DNA from 2 places in the Methylobacterium sp. GC_Met_2 genome. Region 2 is predicted to be linked to the other one. Evidence: riboswitches for the same ligand, from Rfam matches in the RefSeq annotation. Region 2 holds a riboswitch; the other holds the start of a gene.
The links. Region 2 has a riboswitch for thiamine pyrophosphate ahead of thiO (glycine oxidase ThiO). Riboswitches for the same ligand answer to the same signal wherever they lie in the genome.
Positions count from the first base shown of each region.

Region 1: it holds a riboswitch for thiamine pyrophosphate, as region 2 does, so the genes downstream of both, thiC (phosphomethylpyrimidine synthase ThiC) here and thiO (glycine oxidase ThiO) in region 2, are expected to answer to the same signal.

Region 1 covers NZ_JALNUM010000005.1:72,162-81,793, forward strand. Annotated here, with positions in the region: gene thiC (phosphomethylpyrimidine synthase ThiC) at 1-1,620, opposite strand, end outside; TPP riboswitch at 1,694-1,799, opposite strand; gene OXS49_RS03510 (alpha/beta hydrolase) at 2,092-2,793, shown strand; gene OXS49_RS03515 (restriction endonuclease) at 2,817-3,191, shown strand; gene OXS49_RS03520 (acyltransferase family protein) at 3,300-4,370, shown strand; gene OXS49_RS03525 (pilus assembly protein PilZ) at 4,380-4,625, opposite strand; gene OXS49_RS03530 (hypothetical protein) at 4,740-5,675, opposite strand; gene OXS49_RS03535 (transglycosylase domain-containing protein) at 5,963-8,161, shown strand; gene OXS49_RS03540 (aldo/keto reductase) at 8,201-9,040, opposite strand; gene OXS49_RS03545 (adenylate/guanylate cyclase domain-containing protein) at 9,303-9,632, shown strand, end outside.
Region 2 covers NZ_JALNUM010000041.1:493-10,124, forward strand. Annotated here, with positions in the region: partial or broken gene OXS49_RS15415 (thiamine phosphate synthase) at 1-10, opposite strand, end outside; gene OXS49_RS15420 (thiazole synthase) at 7-810, opposite strand; gene thiS (sulfur carrier protein ThiS) at 813-1,025, opposite strand; gene thiO (glycine oxidase ThiO) at 1,022-2,212, opposite strand; TPP riboswitch at 2,310-2,438, opposite strand; gene OXS49_RS15435 (TIGR02281 family clan AA aspartic protease) at 2,654-3,163, shown strand; gene OXS49_RS15440 (glycosyltransferase) at 3,280-4,590, shown strand; gene OXS49_RS15445 (adenylate/guanylate cyclase domain-containing protein) at 5,150-6,409, opposite strand; gene rpoD (RNA polymerase sigma factor RpoD) at 6,480-8,468, opposite strand; gene dnaG (DNA primase) at 8,679-9,632, opposite strand, start outside.

The sequences.
Region 1 (9,632 bases), on a different contig from region 2:
ATCGAGGCCCAGGTTGAACTGGTCCTCCCAGCGGAAGTCGAACCGGGCACGGCTGAGCGCATCGTCGCGCAACTGCGCGGCCGGGTGGCCCTTGGCGAGGTCGGCGGCGTGGGCGGCGATCTTGTAGGTGATCACGCCGGTCTTCACGTCGTCCCGGTCGGGCAGGCCGAGATGCTCTTTCGGGGTGACGTAGCAGAGCATCGCGGTGCCGAACCAGCCGATCATCGCGGCGCCGATGCCGGAGGTGATGTGGTCGTACCCGGGGGCGATGTCGGTGGTCAGCGGGCCGAGGGTGTAGAACGGCGCCTCGCCGCACTCCTTCAGCTGCTTCTCCATGTTGACCTTGATCTTGTGCATCGGCACGTGGCCGGGGCCCTCGATCATCACCTGGCAGCCCTTGTCCCAGGCGATCTTGGTCAGTTCGCCCAGGGTCTCGAGCTCGCCGAACTGCGCGGCATCGTTGGCGTCGGCAATCGAACCGGGGCGCAGGCCGTCGCCCAGGGAGAACGACACGTCGTAGGCCCGCATGATGTCGCAGATCTCGTCGAACCGCTCGTAGAGGAACGATTCCCGGTGCCCGGCGAGGCACCAACGGGCCATGATCGAGCCACCGCGCGAGACGATGCCGGTGACCCGCCGGGCGGTCAGCGGCACGTGGGCGAGGCGCACGCCGGCATGGATGGTGAAGTAGTCGATGCCCTGCTCGGCCTGCTCGATCAGGGTATCCTTGAACACCTCCCAGTCGAGCTTGAGCGGGTCGCCGCCGACCTTTTCCAGCGCCTGATAGATCGGCACCGTGCCGATCGGGACTGGGCTGTTGCGGATGATCCACGAGCGGATGTTGTGGATGTTGCGACCGGTCGACAGGTCCATGACCGTGTCGGCGCCCCAGCGGATCGACCAAACCAGCTTCTCGACCTCTTCGGCAGCCGACGACGTCACAGCCGAGTTGCCGATATTGGCGTTGATTTTGACCAGAAAATTCCGGCCGATCGCCATCGGCTCCAGCTCGGTGTGGTTGATGTTGGCCGGGATGATCGCGCGGCCCCGGGCGATCTCGTCGCGGACGAATTCGGGGGTGATGAAGGGCGGTACCGAAGCGCCGAAGCTCTGGCCGTCGGCGAGCGTAGCCTCGGCGCCCTCCAGCATCTGCTCGCGGCAGGCGTTCTCGCGGTGGGCGACGTAGATCATCTCCTCGGTGATGATCCCGGCGCGGGCGAACTCGTACTGCGTCACCTTTTGGCCGGGCGCCGCCTTGCGGATGGTCCGCTCGGCGGGGCAGGGGGCCACGAGCTTGTCGCCGGCAAAACCGTTATCCTCTGGCTTGACCGCCCGGGGCTCGACCGCCGTGTAGCCGCGGGCCGCGATCCAGGGCTCGCGCACGCCGGTCAGGCCGGCGCTGAGGTCGATGCGCGCGTCGGTCTCGGTGTAGGGGCCCGACGGGTCGTAGACCCGCACCGGTGCTTCCTTCGGGTCGGAGAGGGCGATCTCGCGATAGGGCACGCGGATGTCCGACCGGCCGACCGGGCTCGCATAGACCTTCCGCGATCCGGTGACCGGACCGGTGGTCACGGCCTCGGGGTTGCCTGTCACGTCCTTGGGGCGAACGGGTGCGTTCATCGTGGGCCTCTCCTCGCTTCGGAGCGGTCCGGTCCACGCGATGGGTGAGATGAGAGAGCCGGCCGCGAGGCGCGCAGCCGCAGGTTCCCGTCCCTCCGCCGGTATGAGCCGGATCAGGTTCAAGGGTCAGGGCCGGATGCCCAATCTCAGCCCCCTGCGGGGCTCCCCTCGGAACGATTCAAGACTCACGGTTGCCGGTGCCTTTGTCAATGCTGCGTAAAACGTCCGAACGACATCCGCTCCGGATGGTCTGGCGGCGTTCCAAGCGGCCCTGATTGCAACGGCGTCCGGAGCGGGCCTAGGAGAGGGCTCCCACGCCGACCACTTCGCCACCCGACGATTCGAATGCGCCTTCTCGCCGGTCTCGCGCTCACCGTAATCCTGCTCTGCGGCCTGGCGCTCGCCGCGCTCGCCCTGGGACAACGCCGCTTTCTCTAACCGGGCGCCTATCATCCACCGCCCCTCGCGCCGGTGCCGCCGGAGGTCGCGCCGATCACGTTCGCCACCGGCGACGGGGAAACCCTTCACGCCCTCTGGCGCGCGCCGCGGCCGGGTTGCGGCATCGTGGTCAGCTTTCACGGCAACGGTGGCCGCCCGGAACCGCATGCGGCGCGCTTCTCCGCAGACCCTTGGCGCGCAGCCGGCTGGGGCGTGCTGACGCCGGCCTATCGCGGTTATCCGGGTTCGACCGGCCATCCCAGCGAAGATGGCCTGATCCGCGACGGTCTGGCCGCGGTGGCGGAGGCGGCGGCGCGGGCGCCGGGTGCGCCGATCCTGCTGCACGGCCATTCCCTCGGGGCGGCCATCGCGGTCGCGGTCGCCGAGCGTTATTCCGCGATCGGGCTCTACCTTGAAGCGCCGTTCGACTCGATGACCCACACGGTGCGGCTGCATGCCCCGCTGGCACCCGCCTGGCTCCTGCGCGACACCTACCGCTCGGATCTGCGCATCCGCTCCGGGACGGCGCCGGTCCTGATCGTCCAGGGCCGCGACGATCCGGTGGTGCCGGCCAAGCTCGCCTTGGCGCTCGCCGCCGCGGCCGGACCCCGGGCGCGGATCGAGCTGGTACCGGGCGATCACGTCTCCATCCTGGGCCTCCGGGATCGCGAAGCGGAGGCAACGTTCGGCGCGCGTGTCGGCCGGGGCTGCGCGGCGGCCGAGATGGCGGGGTAGTGGACGGTTGAAGGAGGGCGTGCGTGGTTGGACGGCGGTCCCGGCGCTGGAGTGCCGATGATCCCGAGCAGCCGGGCGTCGCCGCGCGGGTCGATCCGGTCTGCCCGCTGTGCGAGCGTCCGATCCCACCCCGCGCCCGCTCCAGCCTCCATCATCTGACGCCCAAGCTGAAGGGTGGAACCCATCGTGGCACCGTCCGGCTGCACCAGATCTGTCACTCGGCGATCCACGCCCGCTACAGCGAGGCCGAGATCGCCAACCGACTCGCCGAGGTTGATGCGCTGCGCACCGATCCGGAGATCGCCCGATTTCTCGCCTGGGTCCGTGGCAAGCCCGATGATTTTCACGCCGCCACGCGCATGACCCGCGACCGGCGGACCTCGCGACGCAAGGTCTGAGCGGCGAATATTTACGAAGTCTTGGCCACGTCGGTAGAACGATCGCGTCTCGAATCTTGCCGTCAACCACATGGGGTCCAGGATCATCCCTGTATCGGGGATGCGATGATGGCCGGAGCAGCGGACGCACGGGATCGACTGGCCTGGGTCGATATCGCGAAGGGGATCTGCATCCTCCTGGTCGTGATGATGCATGCCGTGACGGGCACTGGCGACGCCATGGGCGGCGAAGGTTTCCTCCACCCGGTCGTCGCCTTCGCGAAGCCGTTCCGGATCCCGGACTTCTTCCTGCTGTCGGGTCTGTTCATGGGGCGGGTGATCGACCGCGACTGGCGCCTGTTCTCCGACCGGCGCGTGGTCCACTTCGCCTATTTCTACCTGCTGTGGCTCGTGATCCAGTCGGCGGCCCGATACGGAAAGATCGTCGGCGATGGCGGCCCCGCGGACTTCGCAGCCCATCTCGCGCACGCCCTGATCGAGCCCTATTCCAGCCTGTGGTTCATCTATCTGCTGGCTGTGTTTTCTGTGGTCACCAAGGTGCTGCGCCGCCTGCCGGGCGGTATGTTGCTGGCTGTGGCCGCGCTGTTGCAGATCGCCGATATCCGCAACGACTCGACCCTGATCGAGGAGTTCTGCGCCCGTTACGTCTACTTCGTGGCCGGATACCTGTTCGCCGACCGGATCTTCACCCTGGCCGATACGGCGCGTCGCCATGTCGGGCCGGTGCTCGGCGGACTTGCCGTCTGGGCCGCTCTAGACGCTTGGCTTGCCATGACACCCACGAGCGATCCCGCCCATCCGACGATGACGAGCCTGCCCCTGGTGAGCCTCGCCGTCGGCGCCGCCGGAGCCTTGGCGATCGTGGTGGCGGCCGCCCTGATCGGCCGGGCGGGTGGCCCCCTGGCGGACGCGATACGCGTCTGCGGCCGGCGCTCGATCGTCATCTACCTCGCGTTTTCGCTGCCGATGGCCGCGACCCGGGAGATCCTCGTGCGCACCGGAATCATCGCGGATATCGGTGCCGTGAGCCTGTTCGTGATGGTGGCCGCGGTGCTGCTGCCGCTCGCCCTGGAACGGCTCGTGCGCGGCACGCCACTGAAGATCCTGTTCGTCCGGCCCGCACGGTTCCACTTGGCGCCCCCCCGCAGGTCGGCGCGTCCGGCCCTGCAGGCGACCTGACGAGCCGCTTCAGCCCTCGAACGCGATGCCGATCCGGCGGCTTCGCCGCCACGCGACCGTAACCGGACGCGGATCGCCGTCGGCGGTCAGGCGCAGCGGGAAACGATCCGGCACCGGCTGATCGTTCTCCACCTCGATCTGGGCGCCCGTCTCGGTCGCGTCCCAGACCAGGCAACTGACCTCGCCGTGTGCGAGGAGCAGGGAGCCGAACGTGAAGGCGTTCCTGCGGAACGTGCCGCGCCGGTCCTCCGTCATGAGACTCTCCCTCGGCCGCACCCGCCCGCCGAACCGGACCTGAATGCCCGAAACCATGGCGGATCGCCGTTAACAGGCTGAATACGGCGGGAGGGCGTGGCTATCGGGGGAAGATCAATCGTCGTCCCGGTAGTCCCGGTAGTCCCGGTACTGCCGCGGCGCGGGCCGGTCGTAATCCTCGTCGTAAGGGCGCCGCATCGGCGTGCGGTCATAATCGCGGTCGTAGCCGCGATCGTCGCGGTCATCGTCGCGGCGGCGGTCATAGCCCTCGTACCGGGGGCGGTCGTTCGATCCGCCCGCATTGATACGCGGCGCGTACCAGCAGCTCTTCGGCTGGCCCGGGGCGGGATCCCCGAAGGTTTGAGCGTTACAGGCGATCACACCGCCCTGTGGGAACGGCCGACCGTTGGTGCGGCCGGGAACACCGAAATAGACGTTGGTGGGATAGGGCATCCGGCAGACACCCCCCTCCTGCGCGCACGCAATCAGGTTCACCGTGTCGAGCTGATAGGCTTGGGCCGCGGAGAGCGCGAGCAGACCCATCCCCAGCGAGCCGGCCGCGATGGCCGAGGCAATCCGAATCTTCACGTCCACGATTCCCCCGTGATGCGTCATGCCGGGCCGATTAATTCGGATGGCGGCTTCCGGCCAGCGGTCGTGCTCGCTATGGCGTCGGCTCACGATGTTGATGGCGTGGGGACGGGTCGCATCGGTCGGCGGCGGACCGCGACGCATCGGGAGGACTGAGTGAAAGATTCGTCCGCGCACGAGCTTCTTCTGCTCAGCGCCTTGCAGGAATGCCGAATCGCGCTGGCGGTCGCGCGCCAGGACGAGGCGGCGCGCACGGTCGTCCGCGGCGAACTCGAGGCCGCGCTCCGGCGCGAGGAGGCCCTGAAGACCGAGATCGTCCTCGAGCGCGAGCGCACCGAAGCCGTCCGCCTCGTGCTTCAGGCGCTGCTGATGAGCCTCCGGCGCTTCGGTCTGCGTCGACGCCTGTTCCTGGCACGCGTCGCTCGGCTCGGTCGGGAGACGCCGGATTCCGGTCCGCAATCAGCCCGTCACCCGGTGCTGCTTGCCGAGGCGCGGCGGGTGATGGGTGCCGGGCAACCTTCCGACCCGGCGCCCGGGGCGTAGAGGTTGATGCGGTCTTAACGGATTGGCGAGCCTTCTCGTCCAGCATCACCGCGATGCGGTCACAAACGGATTCGACAAGGCGGACGCGCGGCTGCCGCGTCCTGTCCTGTGTCGGGGCGGATGCCGCAGACTGAGGCGCGCGACAACCGTGCGGCGTCGCCTCTGAGGGGCGCGCCGGTCCGGATCAATCGAAGACGGGATGCATGGCCAAGGGGCAAGGCAACGGTCCAGGCAAGGGGCGCGGCAGAGTTGAGCCGAACTTCGATGTGCCGGAGGGGCGCGCGCGGGATCGTGGCGACCTCGACCTGCGCCTGTCCCGTGACGATCGTTCTGGATCAGGAGAGGGCGTGGCGAATCGAGTGGGTGGGCCGGCACGCAAGCCGGCCAAGGCGTCGGCACGGTCGGCGAGCGCGGGCCGGAAGCGGCGTCGCCGTTCGTGGCTCGGCCGGATCGTCTACGGCACAGTGGTGCTCGGCCTCTGGGCCGTCATCGGGCTCGCTGGGCTCATCGCCTACCATGCCTCCCAGCTCCCGCCGATCGACCAGCTCGCGGTCCCGAAGCGCCCGCCCAATATCGCGATCCTGGCGAGCGACGGCACATTGCTCGCCAACCGCGGCGAGACCGGCGGCCGGGTGGTCTCGATCAAGGAATTGCCGCCCTATCTGCCCCGCGCCTTCGTGGCGATCGAGGACCGACGCTTCTACCAGCATTTCGGTGTCGATCCGGTCGGCATCCTGCGCGCGGTCGGCCAGAACGTGACTCGGCGCGGCGTTGCGCAGGGCGGCTCGACGCTCACCCAGCAGCTCGCCAAGAACCTTTTCCTGACGCCCGAGCGCTCGGCCTCGCGCAAGATCCAAGAGGCGATCCTCGCGCTCTGGCTGGAGCACAAGTACACGAAGGACGAGATCCTCGAACTCTACCTGAACCGCGTCTATTTCGGCGCCGGCGCCTACGGCGTCGAGGCGGCGGCGCAACGCTATTTCGGCAAGCCCGCCAAGGAGGTATCGCTCGCCCAGGCCGCCATGCTCGGCGGCCTCGTCCAGGCGCCGTCGCGGCTCGCCCCGAACCGCAACCTGCCGGCCGCGCAGGCCCGCGCCGCGCAGGTGCTCGCCGCCATGCAGGATCTCGGCTTCGCGACCGCGCAGGACGTGAAGGTGGCGCTCGCCCAGCCGGCTAAGCCCGCCAACGCCCGCGGCGGCGGCTCGGCCAACTACGTCGCCGACCTCGTGATGGACGTACTCGACGATTACGTCGGCAAGTTCGAAACCGACATCACGGTCCAGACGACGGTCGATACCGCCCTCCAGGCCACCGCCGAGCGGACCCTGACCGAGGAGCTGAATGCCAAGGGCGCGCGCTTCAACGTCGGCCAGGGTGCACTCGTCTCGATGCGCCCCGATGGGGCGATCCGCGCGCTGATCGGCGGGCGTGACTACGCGCAGAGCCAGTTCAACCGCGCTACCACGGCCAAGCGCCAGCCCGGCTCCTCGTTCAAGCCATTCGTGTACCTGACCGCCGTGGAGCACGGCGCCACCCCCGACACGGTGCGCGACGACGCGCCGATCCGCATCGGCACCTGGGCGCCGGAGAACTATTCGCACCGCTACGAGGGGCCGGTCACCCTGCGCACGGCGCTCGCCCATTCCCTCAACACCGTGGCGGTGCGCCTCGGCCAGGAGGTCGGCCCGAAGGCGGTGGTGCAGACCGCGCAACGCCTCGGCATCACCTCGCCGCTCCAGGCCAACGGCTCGATCGCGCTCGGCACCTCCGAAGTGACGCTGCTGGAGATGGTCGGCGCCTACGGGGCCTTCGCCAATGGCGGCACCGGCGTGATCCCCTACGTGGTCACGGCCGTGAAGGGGCAGGACGGCAAGGTGCTCTACAAGCGGGCCGAGAACGGGCTCGGCCGGGTGATCAGCGCCGATGCCGACGGCATGATGAACGCCATGATGCACGAGACCTTCGTCAGCGGCACCGCCAAGAAGGCCGACATTCCGGGCTGGGACCTCGCGGGCAAGACGGGCACCACCCAGGATTACCGGGATGCGTGGTTCATCGGCTACTCGGGCAGCTTGGTGACCGGGGTCTGGCTCGGCAACGACGATGGCGAGCTGACCAAGAAGGTGACGGGCGGCAACCTGCCGGCGGAGGTCTGGAAGGGCTACATGACCCAGGCGCTGAAGGGTCAGAACCCGGTTCCGCTCCCCAACATGAACCGCTGGCGCAGGGCACCGGAGACGACGGCCTCCGTGGCCAGCGCCGGCCAGGAGGCGCCGGGCGGCGTCCTTGGCCAGATCTTCGGCGATCCGCAGGCGCCTTCATCCCGCCCGGCCGCCGCGGCCCGGCGGGCGCCGAAGGACGATCGCAACTTCATCGAGAAGCTGTTCGGCATCGGCGACTGAGCACAGACGAGAGGGCATCGCACGCCGGCTCGTCGATGCTCAGAGCATCGGCAGCATCCGGGGGCGCGGGCCGCGCGGGAAATGCGCGTCGATCATGGCGATCTCGGCGGATCCGAGATGCAGCTCAGCCGCGCCGGCATTCTCCACCGCGCGGCTCGGGCGCCCGGTCTTCGGGATCGTGAAGGTCAGGGGCATCCGGGTCAGGAAGGCGAGGGCGACCGCATGCGGGGTCGTGCCGTGCGCCTCGGCAATTCCCGCCAGCACCCGGCCGCCGGTGCTAGCCGGATCCGGGAACTCGCCGCTGCCGAACGGCGAGTAGCCGACCATCGCGACGCCGTGCTTCTCGCACCAGGGCAGAACGGCGTGTTCGATCGCCCGCTCGTTGAGATGGTAGAGCACTTGGTTGCAGGCGATGCGGTCCGGGCCGGCAATCGCCAGGGCACGATCGAGATCCTCGATGTCGAAGTTGCTGACGCCCCACGACAGGATCTTCCCGGCCCGGCGCAGATCCTCGAACCCCGCGATGGTTTCCTCCAGGGGGTGCTGGCCGGGCCAGTGCAGCAGGTAGCTGTCGAGCCGGTCGGTCCGCAATCGCCGCAGCGACTCCTCGCAGGCGCGCACGACACCGCGGCGGGTCGCGTTTCCAGGCACGACCTTCGACACGAGGAAGACCTCCTCCCGGCAATCGGCGGTCGCCTCGGCGACGATCGCCTCCGCGTCGCCGTACATCTCGGCCGTGTCGATATGGGTCATGCCGGCATCGATCCCGGCCCGAAGCGCGGCGATCGCATCGCCGCGGTCCGACCGGTCGATGTGCCACGTTCCCTGGCCGATCACCGAGACCGGGACGCGGGCTGCACCAAAGCTCCTGGCCTGCATGGCGTCGTTCCCTTCCCTGTCTTGGCGCTTTTCCGACAGCGACCCCGGCGATGGGCACCGGCGCCGCGACCCTGCCGTTCCACGCCTTACTCGCGCCATCATGGATTGTTGAGCAAGGCAGGGCGCATAAAGACGGCGCTGCACTTCAGGCCATGGCCTGCTGTCATGCTGCGCGGGCTCGCCGTGCCTGCGCTATAGGGTCAAACCCGTGAAACCCGGTCCGGTGCGCGGTCGCTCGGTTGGCCATGCTGGAGTTGCGCCGATGCTGCCCGCTCACCGCATGTTCTGGGTCCTGATCCTGCTGGCGGCGGCCGGCGCCGGGCTCCTCTACAACATCATCTTCGTGGCGGGCGCGTCCCCGCTTGCAGGATTCACGTATGGCCTCTGCATGGGCGCGACGGTGCTGGCCTTCGACCGCGGCCTGATCCTGGCGGGCCTGCAGGCGCGGATCCGCCGTTTTCCGGCTTGGCTCTACGTAGTTGCGGCCGAACTTGCCTACGTGCTGATGATCATGGCTGGCAACGCGCTCGGTGGCCTGCTGGTCTGGGCGTTTGCGCTGACGACCGACGACCTCACCTCGGCCACACGCATG
Region 2 (9,632 bases):
GTGCCCTCACGAGCCGACGAGGCCGAGCTGCGGGCTCGACGGCTCGGCCCGGCCGCGCCGCGGGATGCGCCCGGCCAAGTAAGCGTCACGCCCGGCTGCCACGGCCCAGCCCATGGCACGAGCCATGCGCACCGGGTCGTCGGCCTTGGCGATCGCGGTGTTGATCAGGCATGCGGACGCGCCGAGCTCCATGGCGATCACCGCATCCGATGCGGTGCCGATCCCGGCATCGACCACGACGGGCACCTTGGCCCGGCGGCAGATCAGTTCGAGATTGGCCGGGTTGGCCACCCCCATCCCGGAACCGATCAGCGAGCCCATCGGCATCACGGCGGCGCAGCCGAGATCCTCCAGGCGCTGGCAGACGATCGGGTCGTCGTTGCAATAGGGCAGGACCACGAAGCCGTCGTCCACGAGGTGGCGGCAGGCCTCCATCAACTCGACGACGTCCGGGTACAGGGTCTCGCGGTCGCCGATCACCTCGACCTTGATCCAGTTGGTGTCCAGCGCCTCGCGGGCGAGTTCGGCGGTCATGATCGCGTCACGGGCGGTCTCGCAGCCGGCCGTGTTCGGCAGGAAGCGCCTGCCCTTCAGCAGCGTCACCGTGTCCGAGCCGTGGCCCTGAAGCGAGACCCGGCGGATCGAGGCGGTCACCACCTCGGCCCCGCTCGCCGCGACGGCGTCGCGCATGATCGCCTGCGTGGGATAGCCGGCGGTACCGATGAACAGTCGGGACGACAGGTTCACCCCGGCGATGGTGAAGCTGTCGGGCGTCGGATCGGGGCGCAGCGGCGTAACGCTCTGGTCCATGGTCAACCTCCCTGCATGGCGCGGACGATCTCGACGCGGTCCCCCTCGGCGACCGGGGTCTCGTCCCAGTCCCGGCGGCGGAGCACCCGACCGTTCAGCGCGATTGCGATGCCCTGCGGGCTCTCGATGCCGCTTTCCTCCGCCTCCTGGCGGAACAGGGCGTTCACGGTCCCGGCGTCGCGCTCGCGCGGCTCGCCGTTGATGAAGACCTTCATGCCGAGGCCCTCCAAGGCTCGGCCTGAACAAACCGCGCCCGGGTGAAGGGACGGGCCACCTCGGGCAGCGCGCCGTTCGTCACCAGCTCGGCCACGGCATCGGCGGTGACGGGGGCGAGCAGATAGCCGTTGCGATGATGCCCCGTGGCGGCAACCAGCCCGGGCGCCAGCGTGTCGATGATCGGCGCGTCGTCGTCCGAGGTCGGCCGGTAGCCGCTCCAGACGGCCTCCACGTCCATCTCCTCGATCCCGGGCAGGACCCGCCGCGCACCTTCGAGCAGCGCGTAGAGGCCGCCCGCGGTGACGCCGGGACGGAAGCCGCAATCCTCCACGGTCGCGCCGACGATGAGCTGGCCATCGCTCTTCGGTGCCATGTGGACCTGCTCGGTCCATACCATCCGGCCGAGCGTACCCGTCCGGCGCGTGGTGCGCAGGGCCAGGGACTGGCCCTTCAGGGGCCGCACCGGCAACGACAGGGTCTCCGGCAGCAGCCCACCCTCCCCGCTCCAGGCGCCCGAGGCCAGGATCACGGTGCCGGACCGGATGGCGTGCTCGCCGACGTGGAGTCCCGCGACGCGGCCCCCCGACCAGTCGAGGGCCGTCACCGGGGCGTGCTCGATCAGGCTGACGCCGGCCCGACGGCAGGCCTCCGCCAGGGCGGCCATCACGCGGCACGGATCGACCTGATGGTCCATTGGGCAGTGAACGCCGGCGGTGATCGAGGGGCGCAGGCCGGGCTCCAGGCGCCGGACCTCGCTGCCCGAAAGCCACGTCGCGTCGAGCCCGGAGCGGCGTTGGAGATCGTAGCGGAAGCGCAGGCGCTCAACCTCGTCGCGACCGACCGCCAGGACCAGCGTGCCGTCCGGCCGGTAGTCGATCGACAGGCCCGCATCGGCCTCCAGGGCATCGCGGAAGGCCGGCCAGCGCCGGAGCGAGTCCAGGGCGAGCGGCAGCAGCGGATCGGAGCCGGGTTCGTGCTCGGCGGCCGGCGCCAGCATTCCGGTGGCCGCCAGGCTCGCACCCGCGCCGATCGTCTCGCGTTCCAGTACGGTCACGGAATGGCCGGCCCGGGCGAGCCGCCATGCGATCGACAGGCCGATCAGTCCGCCGCCGACGATCGCGATGTCGGTGGTGTCAGGAAGATGGACCTGCTCACGTGCGCCCGCAGGGCCGCGGCGTTGTCCGATCGGTGACGGGGGGCGGTCCAGGGACACGCGTCTCTCCACAGGGTTCGGTCGTGGAGATCGGGCCAAGTGCTTCGGTAAGAAGCTGTGGCCTGCCTTTCGGGCGGCCGCGGTCCAATCCCTACGCCGGTATGAGCCGGATCAGGTTCAAAGGATTTCCGCGCCGCAGGTCCTGACGGACGTGCCAGCGGTTTCTCAGCCCCTTGCCGGGGATCTCCCTGGAACACGCATAGATTTGGTCGCCCGCTTGCCGCCGGTCAACCCCGCCGCCGGGGCGACGACCGGTCTTCGGGCGAAAACAACCGGGTTCCGGTCATGGTCCGGACACCACGCCGCGCGGAAACGGCACCCCACGGCGCCGGCGTCAGGTCCCGCGCACGATCCCTTCATGGCTCCGGGGTCTCATCGCCCAACGGCTGCACCCCCACCCACAGGCTGACCCGCGTGCGCACAATCCTGCTCGTCTGCACACTCGGCTTCCTGGGTGTCACGGCTGCGCAGAAGCTGCGAGAGGGCCTGCGCCCGGTGCCGGCCGCCCTGCTGGTCGCGTCCCAGCCGAAGCCGGCCCTCGAAGCCGTCGTGACGTCGGGCGTCGCGCTTCAGGCTGGCCGCAACGGCCATTTCTTCGTCCATGCCCTGCTGGACGGCCGTACGCTGCCGATGATGGTGGATACCGGTGCGAGCGCCTGCGCGTTCTCCGAGGAGGATGCGGCGCGCATCGGGATCCGGGTCGGTCCCGCGGATTTCACGCGCGTCTGGAACACGGCGAACGGTCGGGTCCGGGTCGCACCGATCCGGATCGCGGTGGTGCAGATCGGTTCGATCACGGTGCGGGACGTGGAGGCGGTGGTGATCCCGCGGGGGCTCCTCGCGACCAGCCTGCTGGGGATGTCGTTCCTCGGGCGCCTGCGCGAGTTCAGCGTTGCCGGCAGCACGATGACGCTCCGGGGCTAACCGACCGGGCGCTGTGTTCACGTCGCTTTCCGGCCTGCATTGGTACGAAGATGCGTATGGTATGCAGCCAAGAAAAACGCACTCGGTTGTAATCTATAGGTCTATGACTGGTTTAAGTGATTCAATCGTCTTCATTTTATAAGTATAAGCAACATCTTAATCGTACCATCCGGTCGTTTTGCGCGCCCGACGCATCATGTTATGTCCGCGGTCAATTACGGTCGAGCGTCGAAATCGACGTGCGGGACAGTTCGATGACGAAAAAAGCAGGCCCGACGATCTGTCTGTCGATGATCGTCAAGGATGAGGCCCACGTTATCCGTCGATGTCTGGATTCGGTTCGGCCGATCATCGATCATTGGATCATCGTGGATACCGGATCCTCGGACGGGACCCAGGACATCATCCGCACGGCGATGGCCGATATACCGGGCGCCCTCGTCGCGCGGCCCTGGGTCGATTTCGCCACGAACCGAAACGAGGCCCTAAAGCTCGCACGCCGCCACGCGGATTACGTTCTGATCATCGACGCCGATGACACGCTGATCATCCCGGACAACTTCACGATGCCGAAGCTGTCCCAGCCCGGATACCGGTTCGAGATCATCGATACGCAGACGCGGTACTGGCGCAATCAGCTCGTCAGCAGCAGGAAGGATTGGCGCTATCGGGGCGTCCTGCACGAGTTCCTCTCCTGCCCGGGCGTCGAGCGAATGCCGATCCTCCCCCTGGCGATGCGCCGGGGTGATGACGGGGCCCGTCACCGCGACAAGACGGCGGATGCACGTGACATCGCCCTCCTCGAAGGGGCCCTGGCGGTCGAGACGGATTCCTTCATGGTCGCGCGATACACGATGTATCTCGGCAGCACCTATGATGCAGCCGGTGAATACCGGAAGGCGTTCGACTGTTTTCTGAAGCGGGCCGATCTGGGCGGTTGGGACGAAGAAATCTATTTCAGCCTGCTGATGGCCGCGGTGAATGCGGAGCGCGTGGGCGAGCCCGACGACAGGGTGTTGCAGCTCTACGACCGCGCGATCCTCATCCGCCCGGCACGGGCGGAGGCCCGCCATGGGGCCAGTCGGTTATGCAGGCAGAAGAAGCGGTTTGCGGACGGCTATCGCTACGCCGAGGCGGGCCTCGCGCTGGAGCTTCCGAGCGAGGGCATATCGTTGAATCCATGGGTCTATGACTACGGATTGCTCGATGAGTTCGCCGTCAACGCCTTCCACATCGGCCAATACGGCGCCTGCGGATACGCCTGCCTGAAGATCCTCGGGCGACCCGACGTCCCAAGGGACGTCTTCGCCCGCGCCTGTACGATGGCCCGGGAGGTGACGGAGAAGATGGTCGATCCGGTCTGGGGTCTTCAGCCAACCCCTTACAGGTCGGCGTTCGAGCCGGAGTGGGAGAGATTGAGAGCTTAGAGCCGTGCCCGATCGCGTTGCACACGGTACACGACAGTGACACCACCGTCGCCGAATAGGGCGCGGGTCCCCTCTCCCGTGCGGGAGAGGGACAGGGTGAGGGATGAGAACTTTCCGGAAGAGGCGCACCCTGTCAGCGCCTTGAAGGTGCGCGCGATCCTGAACTTTCTCGACCTTCACCCCAACCCTCTCCCGCACGGGAGAGGGGGCATGTCGCGCTTGCCACCCGTGTTGGCAGACGCGTGTCGTGTACCGTGCGCGTTGCAATCGCGCGCGGCTCTCAACCCTTGTTGTGACGCGCTCTCTTGCGCCGAACCGGTGTCCACTTCGGCGGAGAGCGCTCTAGCGCGCTGCGGGGAGGGAGAGGTCGCGTGACGACATCGTCAACGAGACCTGAAAGCCTCCGGTGCAACTGTCCAACCCACACCCTCGTCCTGAGGAGGTGCGGGTGCAAAGCGGAGGCCTTTCGAAGGCTTCGCGATCCCTGCAGCCCTGCTTCGACGCCGGTGCCCAGCACGTCAGGATCAAAGGGTTGGTGGTATCGCCCCGCACAGCGCGCTCAGCTCGGCTTGCGCGGCCGCAGGAACTTCGGTCGGAACACCGCCATCGGCTCCCGGAAACCGTCGAGCACGTGCTCGCCCAGGGGGATCGGATCCCCCCAGAGAAAATCGACGAACGGCTTCGACATCAGCAGCGGCTCGCCCAGGATCCGGTTGAGCTGGGCCAGACGGCTCGCCAGATTCACGTCCCGGCCGATCACCGTGAAGTCGAGACGGGAGCCCGAGCCGACATTGCCGTAGGCGGCCTCGCCGTGGTGGAGCGCGATGCCCGCCGCGACCGGCACCGGGAACTGGTGCAGGGCGTTGGCCTCGTCGAGGGCCGCGAGCGCGTGCTGGGCCGCCGTGAGCGCCCCCTTGGCGGCGCCGCCCAAATCATCACCGGTCTCGCGAAAAATCGCCAGCAGGCCGTCGCCCAGGTACTTCAGCACCTCGCCGCCCTCGCGCTCGATCGGCGGCACGAGGCAGTCGAAGAACACGTTGAGCAGGCCCACCACCTCCTCGGGCGTCATGTCGGCGGAGGTGCGGGTGTAATCGCGCATGTCGGCGAACAGGATCGCCGAGCGGATCCGTGTGACCTGCCCGCGGCGGATGTCGCCCGCCAGGATCGCCCGGTGCGGCTCGTCGCCGACATAGAGCCGCAGCACGTGATCGAGCTGCTTGTTGAGGACGCGCATTTCCGCCACGGCGGCCAGCGCCGGCATGACGAAGCGCAAGATGGCGATGTCGTCCTCACCAAAGCCCTCCGGCGCGCGGGTCGCGAAGGTGATGCCGTTCTTGGTGCCGTTGGTGAAGAACAGCGGCGCGACGACATAATGCGTGTAGCCCCCGGCCTTCAGGTCCGGGATGATCGCGTAGGCGTCGTCCGGAGTCTCGGCGAGGTCGAGGATCAGCCACTCCCCGGTTTCGTGAACCGTGTGGAACGGGCTGTTGAGATAGGCGTCCGTGGATCGGGCACCGTGCGGAAACAACCGCACGGTGGTGCCGCTGTCCCTGGTCCAGATCCGCCCGACGCCGGCATATTCCGAGTGCAGGGTGTCGATGGCCGTGGAAGCCCTGTCTACCGGGACGCCGACGGCGATCAGCCGCTCGGCGAGGCCTTCGAGCATCTCCTCGGCCTTTTCCAACCGGGCGCCCTCGCCCAGCAGCCAGTCGCGGATGCCCACGGATGGCTGCAACGCGCCGAAGGGCACGTCGTCGGCCTCGGAGCCATCCGCGAAGGCCGTTGGAACTCCGGGCGTTGGCGGGCGGCGTTCGAGCATGGCGCCAGTGTCATGCCGCGCGGCGGCGCGGTTGAAGTGCAGGCGCCGCGGACCGTGCCGCGGCGGGGGCTCAGTTGTCCAGGAAGCTCCGCAGCTTCCGGCTGCGTGAGGGGTGCTTCAGCTTGCGCAGCGCCTTCGCTTCGATCTGGCGAATGCGCTCGCGGGTCACCGAGAATTGCTGGCCGACCTCTTCGAGGGTGTGGTCGGTGTTCATGCCGATCCCGAAGCGCATACGCAGCACGCGTTCTTCACGCGGGGTCAACGACGCCAGGACGCGCGTCGTCGTCTCGCGAAGATTGCTTTGGATCGCCGCGTCGATCGGCAGGACGACGTTCTTGTCCTCGATGAAGTCGCCGAGGTGGCTGTCCTCCTCGTCGCCGATGGGCGTTTCGAGGGAGATCGGCTCCTTGGCGATCTTCAGGACCTTTCGAACCTTCTCCAGCGGCATGGCCAGCTTTTCGGCCAGCTCCTCCGGAGTCGGCTCGCGGCCGATCTCGTGCAGCATCTGGCGCGACGTGCGGACGATCTTGTTGATCGTCTCGATCATGTGCACCGGGATGCGGATCGTGCGCGCCTGATCGGCGATCGAGCGGGTGATCGCCTGCCGGATCCACCACGTGGCGTAGGTCGAGAACTTGTAGCCGCGGCGGTACTCGAACTTGTCCACCGCCTTCATCAGGCCGATGTTGCCCTCCTGGATCAGGTCCAGGAACTGCAGGCCGCGGTTCGTGTACTTCTTGGCGATCGAGATCACGAGGCGCAGGTTCGCCTCGATCATCTCCTTTTTGGCCTGCCGGGCCTCGCGCTCGCCCTTCTGGACCATGTTGACGATGCGGCGGTACTCGCCGATCTCCAGGCCGGTCTCGGAGGCGAGGTCGAGGATCTGCGCGCGCAGATCCGTTACCTGCTTCGAGCCCTTCTCGACCAAGTTCTTCCAGCCCTTGCCGCCGAGAGTGCCGACGCGCTCCATCCAGTTCGGATCGAGCTCGTAGCCCTGGTAGTGGCGCAGGAACTCGTCGCGAGCGACGCCGTGGCTCTCGGCGAAGCGCATCAGCCGGCCCTCGTGGCCGATCAGCTGCTTGTTGATCGAGTAGAGCTGGCCGACCAGCGCCTCGATGCGATTGTTGTTAAGCGACAGGGACTTCACGTCGGCGACCACGATGTCCTTCAGCTCGCCCTGCTTCTGGTTCTGAGCCGGTGTGTTCTGCCCACCCGTCGCCTTGCGCTCGGTGCCTTCCGCCTGGAACTTGCGCAGCTTCCGGTAGTTCGCCGCGATTGCATCGAAGGTCTCGAGGACCCGCGGCTTGATCTCGGCTTCCATGGCGGCGAGCGAGACGTTGTTCTCCAGATCGTCCTCGTCGTCGCCGCCTTCGGGGGGCGCGGGCGCCTCGGCGTCCTCGGCGTCCTCACCCTCGCCCTCGGCGATCTGCGGGGCGTTCTTGCCGTCCGGACCTGCGTAGGTCGCCTCCAGATCGATGATGTCGCGCAGGAGGACCTTGCCCTCCACCAGCTCGTCCCGCCAGATAATGATCGCCTGGAAAGTCAGGGGGCTCTCGCACAGGCCGGCGATCATCGCCTCGCGGCCGGCCTCGATGCGCTTGGCGATCGCGATCTCGCCCTCGCGGGACAGGAGCTCCACGGAGCCCATCTCGCGCAGGTACATCCGCACCGGATCGTCGGTGCGGTCAGTTGGCTCCTTGGTGGTGGTGGCGACCGTGACCGCGCGCGCCGGCGCGACCTCGGCGACCTCGCCGCCCTCGGCCTCCTCCTCCTCGCCCTCCGCCGCCTTCTCGCCGGTGGCGGCCTCTTCGGTCTCCTCGGCTTCGACGACGTTGATGCCCATCTCGGACAGCTGCGACAGCACGTCCTCAAGCTGGTCCGGATCGGACTGGCCCTCAGGCAGAACCTCGTTGACCTCTTCGTAGGTGACGTAGCCGCGCTTCTTGGCGAGCTTCACCATGCGCTTGACCGAAGCATCCGTCAGGTCGAGGAGCGGCCCGTCGGTCTGCTGCTCTGGGGCAGCGTCCGTCTCGTCCCGTTCCGTTGCCTTCGTTGCCATGATCAGCCTATTGTTTCGTGGGCGGAGCGCTGCGGAGGCCCTTGAGAGGCCGGTCCACGCCAGCGACGCCGCGGTACGGGATCGGCGCCGGATTGCTCCGTCGCCTTGAGTCGTCGGTATCCGTATGCAAGCCTGAGGCTTGACCGATTGTTAACTATGACGGGCTGCCCCCTGTCGCTACCGCCAGCCCATACCGCCATGACACGGCCGTCAGGCAGCCGTCGAGTCGCTCGACTCCGGCTTGTCGGCCTCAGCCTCGGCAGCGATGACGGTCTCCAGCCTCGCCTTCACCTCGCAGAGCCATGCCCATCCGGCATCGGTCGGATCGTTCTCAAACGCCTGCCGTGCTTCGCGAAGTTCGCTATGTAGCGCTCCTGCCTGCCGGTGCAAGATCATCGCCTGTCGGAGCGCGTCTGCGCGGTGCGCCGGATCGGCATGGGGCGCAAGGGTCAAGCGGTCTCGCGAGCGTCCTAGCGTCAGAATCCGCTCGGAGGCCGCCGTAAGTCCGGCGCGACTGATGCGATTTTGCAACATTGCGGGATCCGTGTGCGGATCTTCGGCTGCGCTGGCAAGGAGCACCGACAGGAGCGCCCGCGCGTCCGGATCCTCGAAATCCAGTTCGGCGATCTCTTCGGCGAACTCACCGAGCATCTCGGGATGCGCCAGCAGCGTTCCAACGATCACCGCCTCGCGGACCGGCGCCGCACCGATGAAGCCCGCCGAGGCCGTCATGGATGCGCTCGGGCTGCCGGTGATCCGTGGCGAGACCGTCTCGCCGGGGCGGACGAAGCGGGTTCGCCCGCGGGGCGCCGGTCCCGAGGCCCGAGCGCTGCGCGGAGACAAAGAGCGGAGCCGTTCCTCGATATCGTCGCGATAGTAGCGCCGCACGGTCTCGTCGCGGATCGTCGCGACGGTCGTGCGCAGGGTCTGGGTCAGGCCGGCACGCCGCTCTGGGGTGTCGATCGGACCGGCCTCGACCGCGCGACGCCAGAGAAGTTCGGAGAGTGGCAGCGCCGCGTTCAGCACCTGATCGATCGCGCCCGCTCCGCCCGAGCGCAGCAGATCGTCGGGATCCTGACCGCCGGGGAGCAACGCAATCCGCAGCGAGCGGCCCGGTTCGAGAAGCGGCAGCGCGATGTCGAGCGCGCGGAAGGCGGCCCGCTG